2 regions of the Peribacillus sp. genome follow, and region 2 is predicted to be linked to the other one. Evidence: riboswitches for the same ligand, from Rfam matches in the RefSeq annotation. Region 2 holds a riboswitch; the other holds the start of a gene.
What was found. A riboswitch is a leader RNA that binds a small molecule or an ion and turns the genes downstream of it on or off. The one in region 2 is predicted to bind cobalamin.

Region 1: linked by a shared signal. The riboswitch ahead of AC52RT_RS09300 (ribonucleoside-diphosphate reductase subunit alpha) and the one ahead of AC52RT_RS12870 (ABC transporter substrate-binding protein) in region 2 are both predicted to bind cobalamin.

What each region holds. Positions count from the first base shown of each region.
Region 1 is NZ_JAZVJO010000291.1:304-6,756, forward strand. It holds partial or broken gene AC52RT_RS09295 (ribonucleotide-diphosphate reductase subunit beta) at 1-540, opposite strand, end outside; gene AC52RT_RS09300 (ribonucleoside-diphosphate reductase subunit alpha) at 568-2,835, opposite strand; cobalamin riboswitch at 2,970-3,149, opposite strand; gene AC52RT_RS09305 (manganese-dependent inorganic pyrophosphatase) at 3,467-4,396, shown strand; gene AC52RT_RS09310 (hypothetical protein) at 4,437-4,583, opposite strand; gene AC52RT_RS09315 (SulP family inorganic anion transporter) at 4,653-6,119, opposite strand; gene AC52RT_RS09320 (YczO family protein) at 6,306-6,453, opposite strand, start outside.
Region 2 is NZ_JAZVJO010000392.1:493-9,083, reverse strand. It holds partial or broken gene AC52RT_RS12880 (ABC transporter ATP-binding protein) at 1-286, opposite strand, end outside; gene AC52RT_RS12875 (FecCD family ABC transporter permease) at 288-1,343, opposite strand; gene AC52RT_RS12870 (ABC transporter substrate-binding protein) at 1,309-2,277, opposite strand; cobalamin riboswitch at 2,400-2,579, opposite strand; gene AC52RT_RS12865 (GntR family transcriptional regulator) at 2,791-3,522, shown strand; gene gntK (gluconokinase) at 3,515-5,053, shown strand; partial or broken gene AC52RT_RS12855 (GntT/GntP/DsdX family permease) at 5,099-5,266, shown strand; gene AC52RT_RS12850 (HAD-IA family hydrolase) at 5,298-5,951, opposite strand; tRNA gene AC52RT_RS12845 (tRNA-Arg) at 6,247-6,320, shown strand; gene AC52RT_RS12840 (cytochrome c oxidase assembly protein) at 6,410-7,252, opposite strand; gene AC52RT_RS12835 (DUF2243 domain-containing protein) at 7,239-7,730, opposite strand; gene AC52RT_RS12830 (hypothetical protein) at 8,396-8,551, shown strand.

The sequences.
Region 1 (6,453 bases), on a different contig from region 2:
GATTAACGCTTCAAATAAATGCTGAGGAGTTGGGTCGTCAACATACGTCTGATAGGCATCTACGATCGGCTGATTTCTTCTTATTACCTGAGGATGCTGTTTTATCCGATCAAATAATTCTCTTTGCTGACCGATTGGAAGCAAAGAAGCCAAGATGTAGGAGTAGGATTCATTATGGATCGACTCTTGCTGGGCCATATTGGCAAGAATGGCTTTTGCAGCAGGGTCCTTAATAAAACGCATAATTTCAATGAGCGTAGGTGTTTGTAAACTGTCCATGCCTGCAATCATCGTCAGTATATCGAGAAAAACGTCTTGAATATCCTCATCCAATTCCAACCACTGTTTTTTGTCTTGTATCATATTTACACTCGAAGGCTTCCAGAAGTTGTTGATCAATTGTGTATACGTATCATAAAACTTCTCATATTGAATATCATTCCAGAGAAGAAAACCAGATGCTTCCCCTTTAAAGACCCCTGTTGCTCGAGTTGGATGTGTTGGCTCAAGCATTCTGATTTTTTTAATCTGTTCATTCATTGGAACCTCTCCTTTTCTTTTTCTCCCTTAGCTGCTGCAACTTTCACAGGCACTGCTGAATTCTGATGAAGTGGAACGGACGTAATACGTTGACTTCATACCGCTGTTCCAGGCTGTCAGATGGATATCGAGCAGATCTTTCGCTTTAATGGTGTTGTGAACATAGAGATTAAAGCTAATGGCTTGGTCAATATGACGCTGGCGGGCTGCGTTTTGTTTTATGCTTTCTTTTTGATCTAAATGAAAACGAGTCTTTTTGTAATACTCGTAAGTATTAGGTGTTAATCCTGGTGCGGTTACTTTGAATTTAAAATTCTTCTTTTCCTCGTAAAATTCAATTTCATATAATGGGTCGATTCCATCTGTTGAATTCCCTATTTTTGCCGTTGATGAGTTAGGGGCGATAGCCATGAGATAGCCGTTACGAAGGCCATGTTTTTGGACATTGTTTTTTAACTCAAGCCACTTTTCATCCTCATAATTTCTAAGTGAGAAGTATTCACCTGTATGCCAATCAGAGCCTTCAAAGTAAGGATAACCTTCTTTCTCTCGTGCCAGCTGATTGGAAGCGTGAACGGTAAGATAAGCAATTTTTTCATATAAGGAATCAGCTAGCTGTACGGCCTCGTCGGATTCCCAGTAGATGTTTTTATTTGCTAACAGATGATGCCAGCCAAATGTCCCTAAGCCGATGGCTCTGTATCGTTTATTTGATATTTCCGCCTGCTTGACAGGCAGGCTGTTAACATCAATGACATTATCGAGCATTCTTACCTGAATCGGGATGAGACGCTCAAGAACATCGTCACCAACTGCACGTGGTAAGTTAACTGAAGAGAGGTTACAAACAACGAAATCTCCGCTTTTCCTCACGATGACGACATCTCCATCTTCGGTTGTGTACTCTTGTGAAATTGTGGTAGGACTTAAATTCTGAGCAATTTCCGTACATAAATTCGAGCAGTAAATCATGCCTTTATGTTTATTCGGGTTCATTCGATTTACTTCATCACGGTAGAACATGTACGGTACGCCTTCTTCTAATTGTGAGATCATGATATTTTTCATGATTGTAATGGCAGGGATTTTCTCAAAAGAAAAGTGCGGTAATGTTCCATCTTCGGCAGCTTGAACTGCTATTGCATACTGTTTGCGAAAGCTTCCTTGACCTTTCACTTCATCAAAATGATCTTCAAGAGAGAACCCGAGTGTTTCTTTTACGGTATGCGGGTCAAAGAGATACCAATCAGACCGGTCACGAACAGCTTCCATAAATAAATCCGGGATGCAGACACCCGTGAAAATATCATGAGCTTTCAAGCGGTCATCACCATTTTGTGTTTTTAAATCAAGGAAGCTTAAAATATCCTTGTGCCAGACATCAAGATAAATCGCAATGGCACCTTTGCGTTGTCCAAGCTGATCAACACTAACAGCTGTTTGATTAAATAAACGGATCCAAGGTGTAGTACCTGAGCTGTTCCCAGAAAAACCCCGAATATCAGAGCCTAGAGCACGTATTTTACCTGCATATAGCCCGACTCCACCGCCGAATTTAGACACTTTTGCTGCATCATAGTTTGCCATGTAAATGCCGTCAATCGAATCATCAATGGCATCTATGAAACAAGAACTCAATTGACCATGCGATTTTCCTGCATTTGAAAGAGTGGGGGTGGCTACGGTCATATAGAGATTTGACATGGCCCAATAGGCTTCTTTGACAAGCTGAATTCGCATAGATGGTTCGTTGCGCATAATTTCCATCGCAATGATCATAAACCGTTCCTGAGGAAGTTCGTAAACAGCGTCTTTCTCTGGACGAGCCAGATAACGGTCATTGAGTAAATACAGCCCGATATAAGAGAATAATTTGTCTTTTTCAGGGTCAATGGCTGATTCAAGTTCCTCAATCTCTTCTTTAGTGTACGAAGCTAATAATTCGGGCTTATATACAGAGTAGCGTTGACCCATTTGTGGGGTGGAAAGCTGCTGAAGCAATCCGTAAAAGGAACCGTAGGAGGTCTTTTCACCGCGGTTAGTACGAGACTCTCTGTACATGGAATGAAGCAGCTCGGCTGCGGCCGCAAACGTCCAATCAGGTGCATCTATATCGACTTTTTCGAGGGCCATTTGTATCAACTTTCTTGATACTTTTGCTTCACTAGCATCAGACTGCCTGTCCAGCCATTTTTGAAACCTAGTTTCGAATGATTTCATGTCTAGACGTCCTTCAAATTGCTTGGACAATATTGTGAATTGCTGCGAGTTGTTATTTATGGTTGTTTGGGTCATAAAATGAATCCTCCTAGTTTTTAAACATAAAAAAATCCGCTCAAGGATTGTGAGCGGATTAAACGATAAGTGTAAGGAAGCATGAAAGAAGGCATTACACCATCGTTTCATCATCTCAACCCCCGAAGAACAAGAAACTAAAGCAAGTTTAGGCAGGTCTCCTGACTCGTGATCACCCTACTTTGAGCCCTTCCCGTATCTCACTGATACAGTGGTCATCTCATTTCGTCACACTTACAGTTGCGGGGACAGTACCGGGATTACACCGGTTTCCCTTTTCAGCCGTTTCCGGCACCTAATCTAGCGTTTTCTATATATAGTTATGTTATATGAAAATTAATCTATATCTTGTGATTTGAGCTACTATAATCGTAAGCTATCTCTGAGAAAAATACAACCATTTTCATTTGAACTTCGGAATATATTTCTTAGGAGGAAGGAATCAATTGCTAAACTCCGTTCGAACTTGTTATAATCGTTAAAGTCATTATGGGTAAGGACGAAATGAATGGGAAACTCCTGATAATGTACATAGAATCATTTCTGGAATGAATCAATGAAAAAATGTGATAAAATAAACGTAATACTTTATAAAAAAGTAAACTATATTTTTAATTGAAGGAGCATTCACGTGGAAAAAGTACTCGTTTTCGGACATAAAAATCCAGATACAGATACGATTTGTTCAGCAATTGCATATGCAGACTTGAAAAAACAATTAGGTATGGACGCAGAGCCGGTTCGTCTAGGAGAAGTAAATGGTGAAACACAATTTGCACTCGATACATTTAAATTTGACGCACCTCGTCTAGTTGAAAAGGTTGCTGTCGAAGCAGATGCAGTCATTCTTGTTGACCATAACGAACGTCAGCAAAGTGCAGATGATATTGATCAGGTTCGAATTCTTGAAGTAATCGACCATCACCGTATTGCTAACTTTGAAACAAGTGACCCCTTATATTATCGTGCAGAACCGGTTGGCTGTACGGCTACTATATTGAATAAGATTTATAAAGAAAACGGTCTTGAAATACCAAAGGAAGTTGCTGGATTAATGCTATCAGCAATCATCTCAGATTCCTTGTTATTTCAATCACCAACTTGTACTGAACAAGATACAGCCGCTGCATTTGAACTGGCAGAAATCGCTGGTGTAGATGCTGAAAGCTACGGTTTAGAGATGCTTAAGGCTGGTGCTGATTTAAGCGGAAAAACCATTGATCAGCTGATTACCCTTGATGCGAAGGAATTTGCAATGGGTGATGCGAAAGTTGTTATTGCACAAGTAAATGCTGTTGATACAAATGAAGTAATGGCTATGCAGACAGAATTAGAAGCCGCCATCTCAGAAGTTATTTTTGAAAGGAATCTTGATTTATTCCTATTTGTTGTTACTGATATTCTGATTAATGACTCAGTAGTGCTCGCACTTGGCAACAAGACAGACGCTGTTGAAAAGGCATATGATGTCGAACTGTTTAATAACCTAGCTGTTCTTAAAGGGGTCGTTTCACGTAAAAAACAAATCGTCCCTGTGTTGACAAATATCCTTTCAAACTAAAAAAACGAACGTATCGTTGATTAGCGATACGTTCGTTTTTTTAATTTGTTTCATTTTTTTCTTTTTCATAGGCAATCACAATCACATCTTTATTAACCTGCTTACCGAGCTTATCCTCAAAACTCTTTACTTCATTAACTAAATCCTCAGACAGGCTGGCGGCTGTATAATCGTTTTCCTTTTGCAAGTAGTAATCCTCCTTCACATTTATCTGTAGAAGGAATTAGTATGTGCAATGGTTCCTTTGATTATACCGTTAGGAATTACTTGCTTTAGGCAGCTCTTTATTAAAAACAGCGAGGCGTTCAATTAAGTCACTGCTTGCTCTGTCGAGTCCAATGATGTGAACGGTTTTTCCTTGCTCTCGATATTTTAAAACGACTTTATCAACAGCACCGACCGCTGAATCATCCCACAAGCGGGAATGAGAAAAATCAATGATAATGGTCTTCACCGATTCTTGGGCTGTCAATTTATTAACGAAGTCACTTACAGATGCAAAGAAAAGCTGCCCCGTCACTTGATAGGTTACGTCTGTTGGTGTTTCAATCTTTTCGATATGAACACGAGATAGTTTTGCTGAGAAAAAGATCATGCTTAAAATGACACCGGCGAAAACACCCTTAGAAAGATCATGTGTATAGACAACCGTAAATACGGTGACTAGCATAATAAAGGTATCGCTCTTAGGTGTTAAATGAAGTCTTTTTAATGATGACCAGTCAAAGGTTCCGATTGAAACCATAATCATCACGGCCACAAGAGCTGCCATAGGAATTTTAATGAGGACGTCATTTAAAAGGACAATTAATATCAGTAAAAAGACACCTGCTACAAAAGTCGATAATCTTCCGCGGCCTCCGGATTTAATATTGATTCCTGACTGTCCAATCATGGCGCAGCCTGCCATACCGCCAAAACAGCCCGCAATAATATTAGCTATTCCTTGTCCGCGTGCTTCTTTGTTTTTATTGCTTTTAGTATCTGTCAAGTCATCCACAATCTGAGCTGTTAAAAGGGATTCAAGCAAGCCTACAAAGGATAGGGCAAGTGAATATGGAAAGATAATGGATAGTGTTTCAAACGTTAATGGAATGTCTGGAAGCATAAATAAAGGCAATGCCTGTGTCAGCTCGCCCATATCACCAACTGTCCGAACACCTGCACCTGTAGCTATAGCAATAATGGTTATAACAATTATTGCTACGAGTGCAGAGGGAATGACTTTTGTGAATCGTGGAAACAAGTAAATGATGGCAAGAGCCCCTGCTGTCATTACATACATAATCCAAGTTTCTCCGACAAAATGAGTTAATTGAGCCGTGAAAATTAAAATAGCTAATGAGTTTACGAACCCAGTCATCACTGGACGTGGGATAAACTTCATTAATTTACCGATCTTACAGACACCGAATATAATTTGCAGAACTCCTGTTAGAATAGTTGCGGCAAGTAAATACTGCAGACCATAATCTTTTACGAGGTCCACCATAACAAGTGCCATTGCTGCAGTAGCAGCAGAAATCATTCCTGGTCTTCCGCCTACAAACGATATAACCACAGCGATACAAAAGGATGCATAAAGACCGACCATTGGGTCAACTCCAGCAATAATTGAAAAAGCAATCGCTTCTGGGATGAGTGCGAGTGCCACGACAATTCCTGACAATATATCACCACGGATATTGCCAAACCATTCTTGTTTAATTGATTGGATAGTCAAAATAGATCTCCCTCTTCTATAAAAAGTACCGAGATGTTATTAATATTGGTGTTGAATAACGAACTAGATTATACCATGGTTCAGAAGTACGTGCGGTTAATTTACAAAAATGGTTAAATAACAAAGCAGTATATTCATCAAAAAAAGCCTGAAGAAACTTGCCTTCAGGCTTTTAAATGCATATTGTTAAATTCGTTCACTTGAAGAATCATCTTTTGTTTCATGTTTATTTCGTTCTTCTTTTTTTTCCATTTCGATATCTTCTAGTGGGAGATCATCGATGGGCATTACCACCTGATCACGGATTTTTTGATCTTCCCAATTCTTTTGAAAG
Region 2 (8,591 bases):
CCGTTTCTTTCACAGAGTAGGAAAAGGTTTGGGAAGAATGCTGTGGCAGCACTGCCACCGTCCTTGCCAGCTGCTTCGCAGAATAGCTCTGGATGGGTAAATCCTTTATATAAATGCTGCCAGTGTCTGAACGCATAATCCCGCTTATCATATGTAATAATGTCGTTTTTCCGCTGCCATTCGGTCCAAGAATTCCGAATAATTCCCCCTTACGAACATCAAAGGATAGGGAGTGAATGACTGGTTCTGCAGCGTATCCTCCGATCAGCCCTTTTACCTTAAGCATGTTATCTCCTTCTTCCTGTTCTGTTTTTCATTAATATCGCCGCAAAAACAGGAGCGCCAATCAAGGCAGTAATGACGCCAATCGGTAATTCAGTCGGCGCGATGATGGTCCTTGATACAAGGTCAGCGAAAATTAAAAATCCACCTCCGGAGAGTAGAGAAAGCGGCAGTAAATGTTTATGATCGGGACCGCATAACTGCCGGATAAAATGCGGCACGACAAGACCGACAAAACCAATCGTTCCTGAGACCGCTACGGCTGCCCCAGTCAGCAATGCACCGGCAGTGAGAATTGTCAGCTTGCGGCGTTTCACATTTACACCCAGATGCTGTGCCCTGTCTTCCCCAAAGGATAGAGCATTCAATTCCTTTGCATTCAGCATCAAGACTAGTACACCAACTAGGAAGAAAGGCAGGATAATCGTGATATAACTCCAGCCGCGCATCGAAACACTACCCAGCAGCCACCCGATAATTTGCCGGAGTTCATTGCCTGTTAACGCAATCATCATCGAAATAAAGGCCCCAAGAAATGAGCTGAAAATAATCCCAGTTAAAATAATCGACTCAACCTTCATTGACCTATCAATTTTCCGAGCAAAAAACAGAACAGCAAAAATCGTCGCAAAAGAAAACGAAACACTGAACACTGGTAGTGTAAATGATCCGATGAACGGCAAAGAGAGTGAGAAAAACAACACGATAACCGCACCTAAGGACGCACCTGATGAGACACCAAGTGTATATGGATCTGCTAACGGATTACGTAAAAGCCCCTGAAAAGCAGCTCCCGAAATAGCCAATGAAGCTCCAACAAGTCCGGCTAAAATAACTCGCGGCAGTCGGATGTTCATGACAATATTGGTATACATTTCATTCGTCTGTTCTATAGGGAAGTGCAGGATTTCTTTAGCAAGAATTTTCAAAAGATCCATGATAGGCACGGAAACCGCGCCTATCGATATTCCTGCAATTACAGAAGCTAGCAAAAAAGTGACTGCGAGTAAGTAGATGTACAGTTTATTACTTAAATACGTCTGGATAGACCGCTTTAGCAAGTTCCTCTACTCCCTCTGCCAGCCTTGGACCTGAACGCGTGACAAGATCTTCATCCACGTCAACAACCTGTTTTTCTTTAATGGCGGTGACTGCTTTCCAGCCATTGCGGTTCAATATATCACTTGTTACATCTTCTACATATCGACCATACGTTGTAATAATGACATCGGGGTTCTCTTTAATCATCGATTCCTCTTCCACCTTAGCCCAGCCCTCTTGATCTGCTGCGGCATTTTCCGCATTAATCAGCTGCAACATTTCATCTACAAAGGTGTTTTTTCCGGTCACATACACTTCCGGAGGTCCCGAAACTTCAACTAATACTTTTTTTTGTTTATGTTGTTTTATCTCTGCAGCTTTTTCTTCAATTTCACTTAACTTTTGCTTCATTTCATCAATAAGACTTTTTGCCTTGTTACCGGCTCCTGTTGCCTTACCAATCATTTCTATGGATGAATAGACACCCTTGAAGTTCCCAGCATCATTGATGACAACCACTGAAATACCCGAATCCTTAATTTGTTGGAGACCGTCTGCTGCACTATCGGCTGTAGATGCATGCGCCAGCACTAGATCTGGACTCAGTGAAATGATTTTTTCCACATTAAATTCTAGGTCGCCTATTTTCTCGATATCAGCGGTTTCTTTCGGATAATTATCGTAATCTGAAACACCGACAATTTTTTCACCTAAATCCATGGCAAACGCTATCTCCGTATTACTAGGAATGAGCGATACAATTTTTTCAGGTTCCCGTTCAATGGTGACCTGCTCACCCGTTGCATCCGTCAGTGTTACAGGAAATACTGCTGATTTACCCTTATCAATCTCAGAAGCTGCCTGTTGCTGCTTCTCCTCCACTTCACTGCCGCAGCCAGTCAAGATTCCCATTACTATTAGTCCTGCAACTAGCTTCATACATAATTTTTTCATTTCTAAAACCCTCCCAGTCTTTGCTGCACAAATAAAAAATCCCCAATATGAATTGGAGATTGTTGTATGGCCGATTATGACAAGTAGAAAAAGCCACACACCAACCTATCCTCGCAGGTTTAAAAAGTGCACGAAAATAGGCAGGTCTCCTGGCTCATGGGTATTGCACACGACGCCTTCCCATAGTTAACTACAGTGGCTATGCCGTTTACACCCATTTACAGTGGCGGGACCGCGTTGGAATGACACCAACTTCCCTTTTAAGTCTTTATCAAAAAGACACCTATTTCTTAACTTATGTGATTTTTTTATGTATGTCGATTATACACTATAACCTGTATATCGAACGAACTTCCTAACAAAAATGTAACAACGTACTTAGACACTATCCCTATCTAATTTTACCTTAGAAATGTTCTGAATAGCTAAATAAAGCGCTTGCAATAAAAATAAGTTTAATTATAATACTTGTATACAAGTGTACTAGAATGAATAATTAAAGAAGGTGACATCATGTCTGAATCAACTAATTTCCTATACCCTGAAAAATGGCTGTTAAAGTCAACAGTGGGTGACCGGATAACATGTGAACTTAGAATGCGTATTATCGCCGGACGAATTGAAAGCGGTGCCATACTGTCGGAAAATAAATTGGCAGCAGATTTTGCTGCAAGTCGTTCCCCTGTCCGGGAAGCACTGAAGAAACTAGCGTCTGAAAACATCATTCGTCTAGAAAGAATGGGTGCTGTTGTTATTGGTTTAACAGAAAAAGACATTAATGAAATTTACGATGTGCGTCTCCTTATTGAATCGTTTGTATTTGAACGCCTTGTAAGGATAGACACGGACGAATTAACCAAGGAACTTAGCAAAATTCTTGAAATGATGCACGTTGCTATAAAATATCGCGATGCAGACGAATTTTCATATCATGATCTTTTATTCCATGAAACGATAATCCGATCAGTCAACCACTCCCATATCTTAATGATTTGGAACAATTTAAAACCAGTCATGGAAAGCTTTATTCTCTTGTCAATGCGGGGTCGCTTCCAAGAAACATATAATGACTTCACACGAATTATGAAAAACCACGCCCTTTATATTGAAGCGATTAAAACAAAAGACCGATCGCTCATGATTAAATCTTTACATAAAAATTTCGATGATGTTCAAGGAAAAGTAGACGATTTATGGATGTCACAGCAAATGCTAGCTAAAGGAGTTGGGCTTGATAATGACTAACTATATGGTAGGTATAGATATCGGTACAACGAGTACGAAGGCTGTTTTATTTAGTGAAAAAGGTGAAGTCATCCAGCAAGAAAATATCGGCTACCCTCTTCACACACCTGATAGTTCCACAGCTGAACAAAACCCAGAGGAAATTTTCCAAGCTGTATTGCAAGCCCTTTCAAAAATTATGAAGTTTCATTCTGATAAGGCACCCTCCTTTATTTCATTTAGCAGTGCTATGCATAGCGTCATTGCAATGGATGAACAAGATAAACCACTGACACCGTGCATTACGTGGGCTGATAATCGAAGTGAAGCATGGTCTCGTAAAATCAAAAACGAGTTGAATGGGCATGAAATCTATAAACGAACCGGAACACCCATTCATCCGATGTCACCATTGTCCAAAATTGCTTGGTTGGTCAATGAATTCCCTGATATCGCCTCCAAAGCTGCAAAATACATTGGCATTAAGGAATATATATTTAAAAAGTTTTTTGATCAGTACGTAATCGATCATTCTCTAGCTTCAGCAACGGGCATGATGAATCTTAAATCACTAGATTGGGATGAAGAAGCGTTACAAATCGCAGGGATCACTCGGTCCCAATTGTCTGAGCTTGTACCGACAACCAAAATTTTCAGCGGTTGTAATCCGTCTCTAGCCAAAGAAATGGGAATAGCTCAACAAACACCTTTTGTGATTGGGGCAAGCGATGGTGTTCTCTCTAACCTAGGTGTCAATGCAATTAGAAAAGGCGAAATTGCGGTCACCATTGGGACAAGCGGCGCTATACGCACCATTATTAATGAACCACAAACAGATGAAAAAGGACGAATTTTTTGCTACGCCCTAACAGAAAAACATTGGGTTATTGGCGGTCCCGTAAATAATGGCGGAATGGTCCTGCGCTGGATCAGAGATGAATTTGCTTCTTCAGAAATCGAAACAGCCAAACGACTAGGAATCGATCCGTATGAAGTCTTAACTAGAATCGCTGAACGAGTGAGACCTGGCGCTGATGGATTGTTATTTCATCCATACCTAGCAGGTGAACGTGCTCCTTTATGGAACCCAGATGTACGCGGATCATTTTTTGGTCTAACGATGTCGCACAAAAAGGAACATATGATTCGAGCCGCATTAGAAGGCGTTATCTACAATCTATATACCGTATTCTTAGCACTAACTGAGTGCATGGATGGGCCAGTAACACGGATTCAAGCAACGGGAGGATTCGCTAGATCGAGTGTTTGGCGGCAAATGATGTCCGATATATTCGAATCGGAAGTGGTCGTCCCAGAAAGCTATGAAAGCTCTTGTCTTGGGGCATGTATTTTGGGCCTTTATGCAACGGGGAAAATTGAATCCTTTGACGTTGTTTCTGAGATGATCGGCAATACGTTTAAACATCTGCCAAGAGAAGAGGCCGTTATAGAATACAGACAATTACTTCCAATTTTTATTAACTTATCTAGGATATTAGAGAAAGATTATTCAAGAATTGCCGATTATCAGCGAAGTCTATTAAACAACTAAGTTAGCATCAGGAGGATACCATCCTGGTCCAGGGGTCATCGCTTGGGAGCAGGCAGTTTAATAGCTTCGCATGTTAATGATGCAGGATTCTGGATGTTTAAAGAGTATTCTGGTTTATGTATGAAAGAAATCTTTGCAACGTGGACACTATTAGACACAATTATTTCTATAGCTGGACTAGCATTTGTTTTACTGCTTCGTTTATTTGTATAACCCTTCCCCCTTCCGAGTGAGGGGGTCTTTTTCACCGAGTAAAACAGCTCCCTAACTCCGATACGGTGTCCACAATATGATTTGGCTGTGCTTCCCTTAATTCTGCCGGTGAACCAAACCCGTAGGTAACGCCAATCGAATCTATTCCATTTTGACGGGCTCCATGAATATCCTGTTTTCGGTCTCCTATCATAACAAACTCTTCTGGCTTATACTCCCCGTATTGTTCAAGAATATAACGGATGATTTCTGCCTTTGTTGTCCTCGTCCCATCAAGATTACTTCCAACCACCAGTTCAAAATATTTATCAATCTGAAAATACGATACTATCTTCTCCGCAAACTCAGTGGGTTTTGACGTGGCAACCACTAACCGTTTGGTCGATTTCAAGGTTTCCAAGAGCTCCAGAACACCTGGATAAAGAACATTTTCAAACATCCCAGTATTTTTAAAATATTCGCGGTAAAAATTAATCATTGATTTCGTCTCTGTTTCATCTAAGCCAAATACTTCAGCGAATGTCTCCTGCAGAGGCGGACCAATATGAGCTTCTACTTCAGCTGCTTGAACATCCCGAAGCTTCATCTTTTTAGCTGCGTACTGAACCGAATGGACAATGCCAAGCCGCGGATCGGAAATCGTTCCATCTAAGTCAAACAGCACAAACTTATACGAATCTCTCATCATTTCTCCCCTATCTCTTAAAATTGGTGCAGGAATTCAACTAGGTCTTCCATTTCGTGGCTTCGAAATACTTCCTTTGTATAATCAAACACCACATAGTTGGGGTCTACTTGCTTCTTTTTCCCACCTGCCACCATCCATAATCATCCAATTATAGCATGAACAATCAATGAATATTCGGTGATTTTCTTTGCGTATTATGAAAAACACCACAATCACACCCGTTTCCAAATACGAATATCTTGATAAATTTGCAGAATAGAAATATAATATATCAATCGTACATTTTTAATCTGTCTCAGTAGCTCAGCAGGATAGAGCGACAGCCTCCTAAGCTGTAGGTCGTAGGTTCGATTCCTATCTGGGACACTACTTATATGAAAAACCTTGTTGTAGTTCGGTTTATACCGTGTTGCAGCAGGGTTTTTTACTGCAAAAAAACATCCGTGATCAAGTGCTCACGGATGTTTTATCATGTTCTGTGGAACGGATTCACTAGCTTGCTCCATAGCTGCTTCCCTTCGAGGTTTGGTTGCTCTAAACCATTGTAAACATAGAATGAATATTAATATAAGGTCAATGATATCTCCGCCATAGTACATAACCATACTCCCCTGTTTTGCCTGTTCTAATGGTATTCCAGCAGGCGGGTGCGTATAGAGGTACTTTGATAAAATACCATGGCCGGCTAACGCAATAATTAAGACGATTGAACGGTATAAAAAAGAAATCCGGTGGAGAATTGGGTCAATATAAATCATGGACACGGTGAATAAGTAACCGGCCATAAATACATGAAAATGAACAATATAATTCAACATATTACTTTCGTGTATCAGGGCGTATAGATTGGTCGTGTACAACAACCAAAGACCCCCTATATTTAAGAATGATGCCACAACAGGATGGGTAAACGTCCGAGACGGCCAACTCCTTAGAACACGTGTAAGACGTCTTGCTGAAGTGACGCTTATTGTTCGCAACATTAACGTCATTGGAGCAGCTAGAACCATTAGTAACGGAGCCAGCATCCCTAAGAATAAATGACCGAGCATATGCGCTGTAAAATCTATGTGGGCACGGTTTGCTATGGGTCCGGCCACTGCTAGTATTGCCGAGAGAACTCCTGAAACCCAGTACACAGTTCGAGCTACAGGCCATTTCTTATGATGACGATTGGAGATGAATACAGCACAAAGATAGAGAATTAACACGATGATAAATGGCAGTGCTAAAAGAATTTGCGAGCCTGCCTCTCCTGCTTGGTTTATATGAACTTCGTTGTGATTACTGTGATTCATGGGCAACAGTCTTTCCATCATCATGTTTTCTGCCGCGTGTACGAATAATGAGGGTGACACCGATTATAATCATAACAATAGCAATGAAATTCCAGATTATATCATACACATACACATTTTCTACATAGCGAATCTGATGTAACCCCATTAATTTATGCTGGATGGTTCCATCATATAACTGGAAAGCCCCTCCTCCAAGAAACACACCCGCTAACCATCTTTTGAACCAATACGCTTGTTTACGGTGCAAGTCGGCTAATAAAAACGAAGAAGCGATAGTCGCAAACCAGCTAAAAGCATGAAACAAACCATCCGATACCAGTCCCATGTCTGTCGTTGACTTGTCGTAGAAATGATGCCAATGTAACAGCTGATGAAAGACAACTTCATCAATAAAACCAACTAAACCGAGCCCAAATAAAATTCCAGTCCATATATTTCTACTGGAGTATGCTGATCGATTATTCGTAGTACTCATGTGCTCCTCCTTTTCTACCTACTTTATCTTCTATGTCATTTTATATTTACCCTACTTTCCCCAAAAATTATCAGTTGGATTCAGAAAAAACAGATATTTATAACCTGTTTATTTTTTAGAAAAATATCCATTTTATGTTTTAAATATAACGACTGGGGTATAGTATGAATGTAAGACATTCTCACCAAAGGGAGATGATGTACGATGAGTATGTTCAACAGCCATTGGAACAAAGAGAATGACGCAGCGTTGTTTAGTCCGGGTGATCAGGGCTAGACGTTAAGACAAGCCTGCACGAATGATTCAAGGTACTATTTTTCATGCAAGTGATTAAAAGCAGGAGGCATTTTTCAACCAAAGGAGATGATGTGCGATGAGTACAATCAGAAGCCAATGGAACAAAGAGAATGATGCAGCGGTATTTAGTCCAGGTGATAAAGGGTAGGAATCAAGATAGGCTTGCACGAATGATTGACCGAATACGCAGTATGTATAAGTGATTAAAAAGCATGAGGCATTTCTCACCAAAGGAGATGATGTGCGATGAGTACGATCAGAAGCCAATGGAACAAAGAGAATGACGCAGCGATATTTAGTCCAGGTGATCAGGGATAGACTTCAACAAAAAATGTATATCGTTTTATTCAACGTAGGAGATGGTTTTCATGATCAATCATTGGTACGAAGAACAGGATTCAACAATGATGAATATTGATCAAGATTCAATCTGTGTTCCTAAACAAACGAATACGTATGAAATTTCTACTAAAGAAAAGGTGCCTGAGTTTAATTTATTTGGCACCGCTCTAAATGAGTTATAGAACAAAAAAGGATGAAGCCATCTTAGGCTTCATCCTTTTT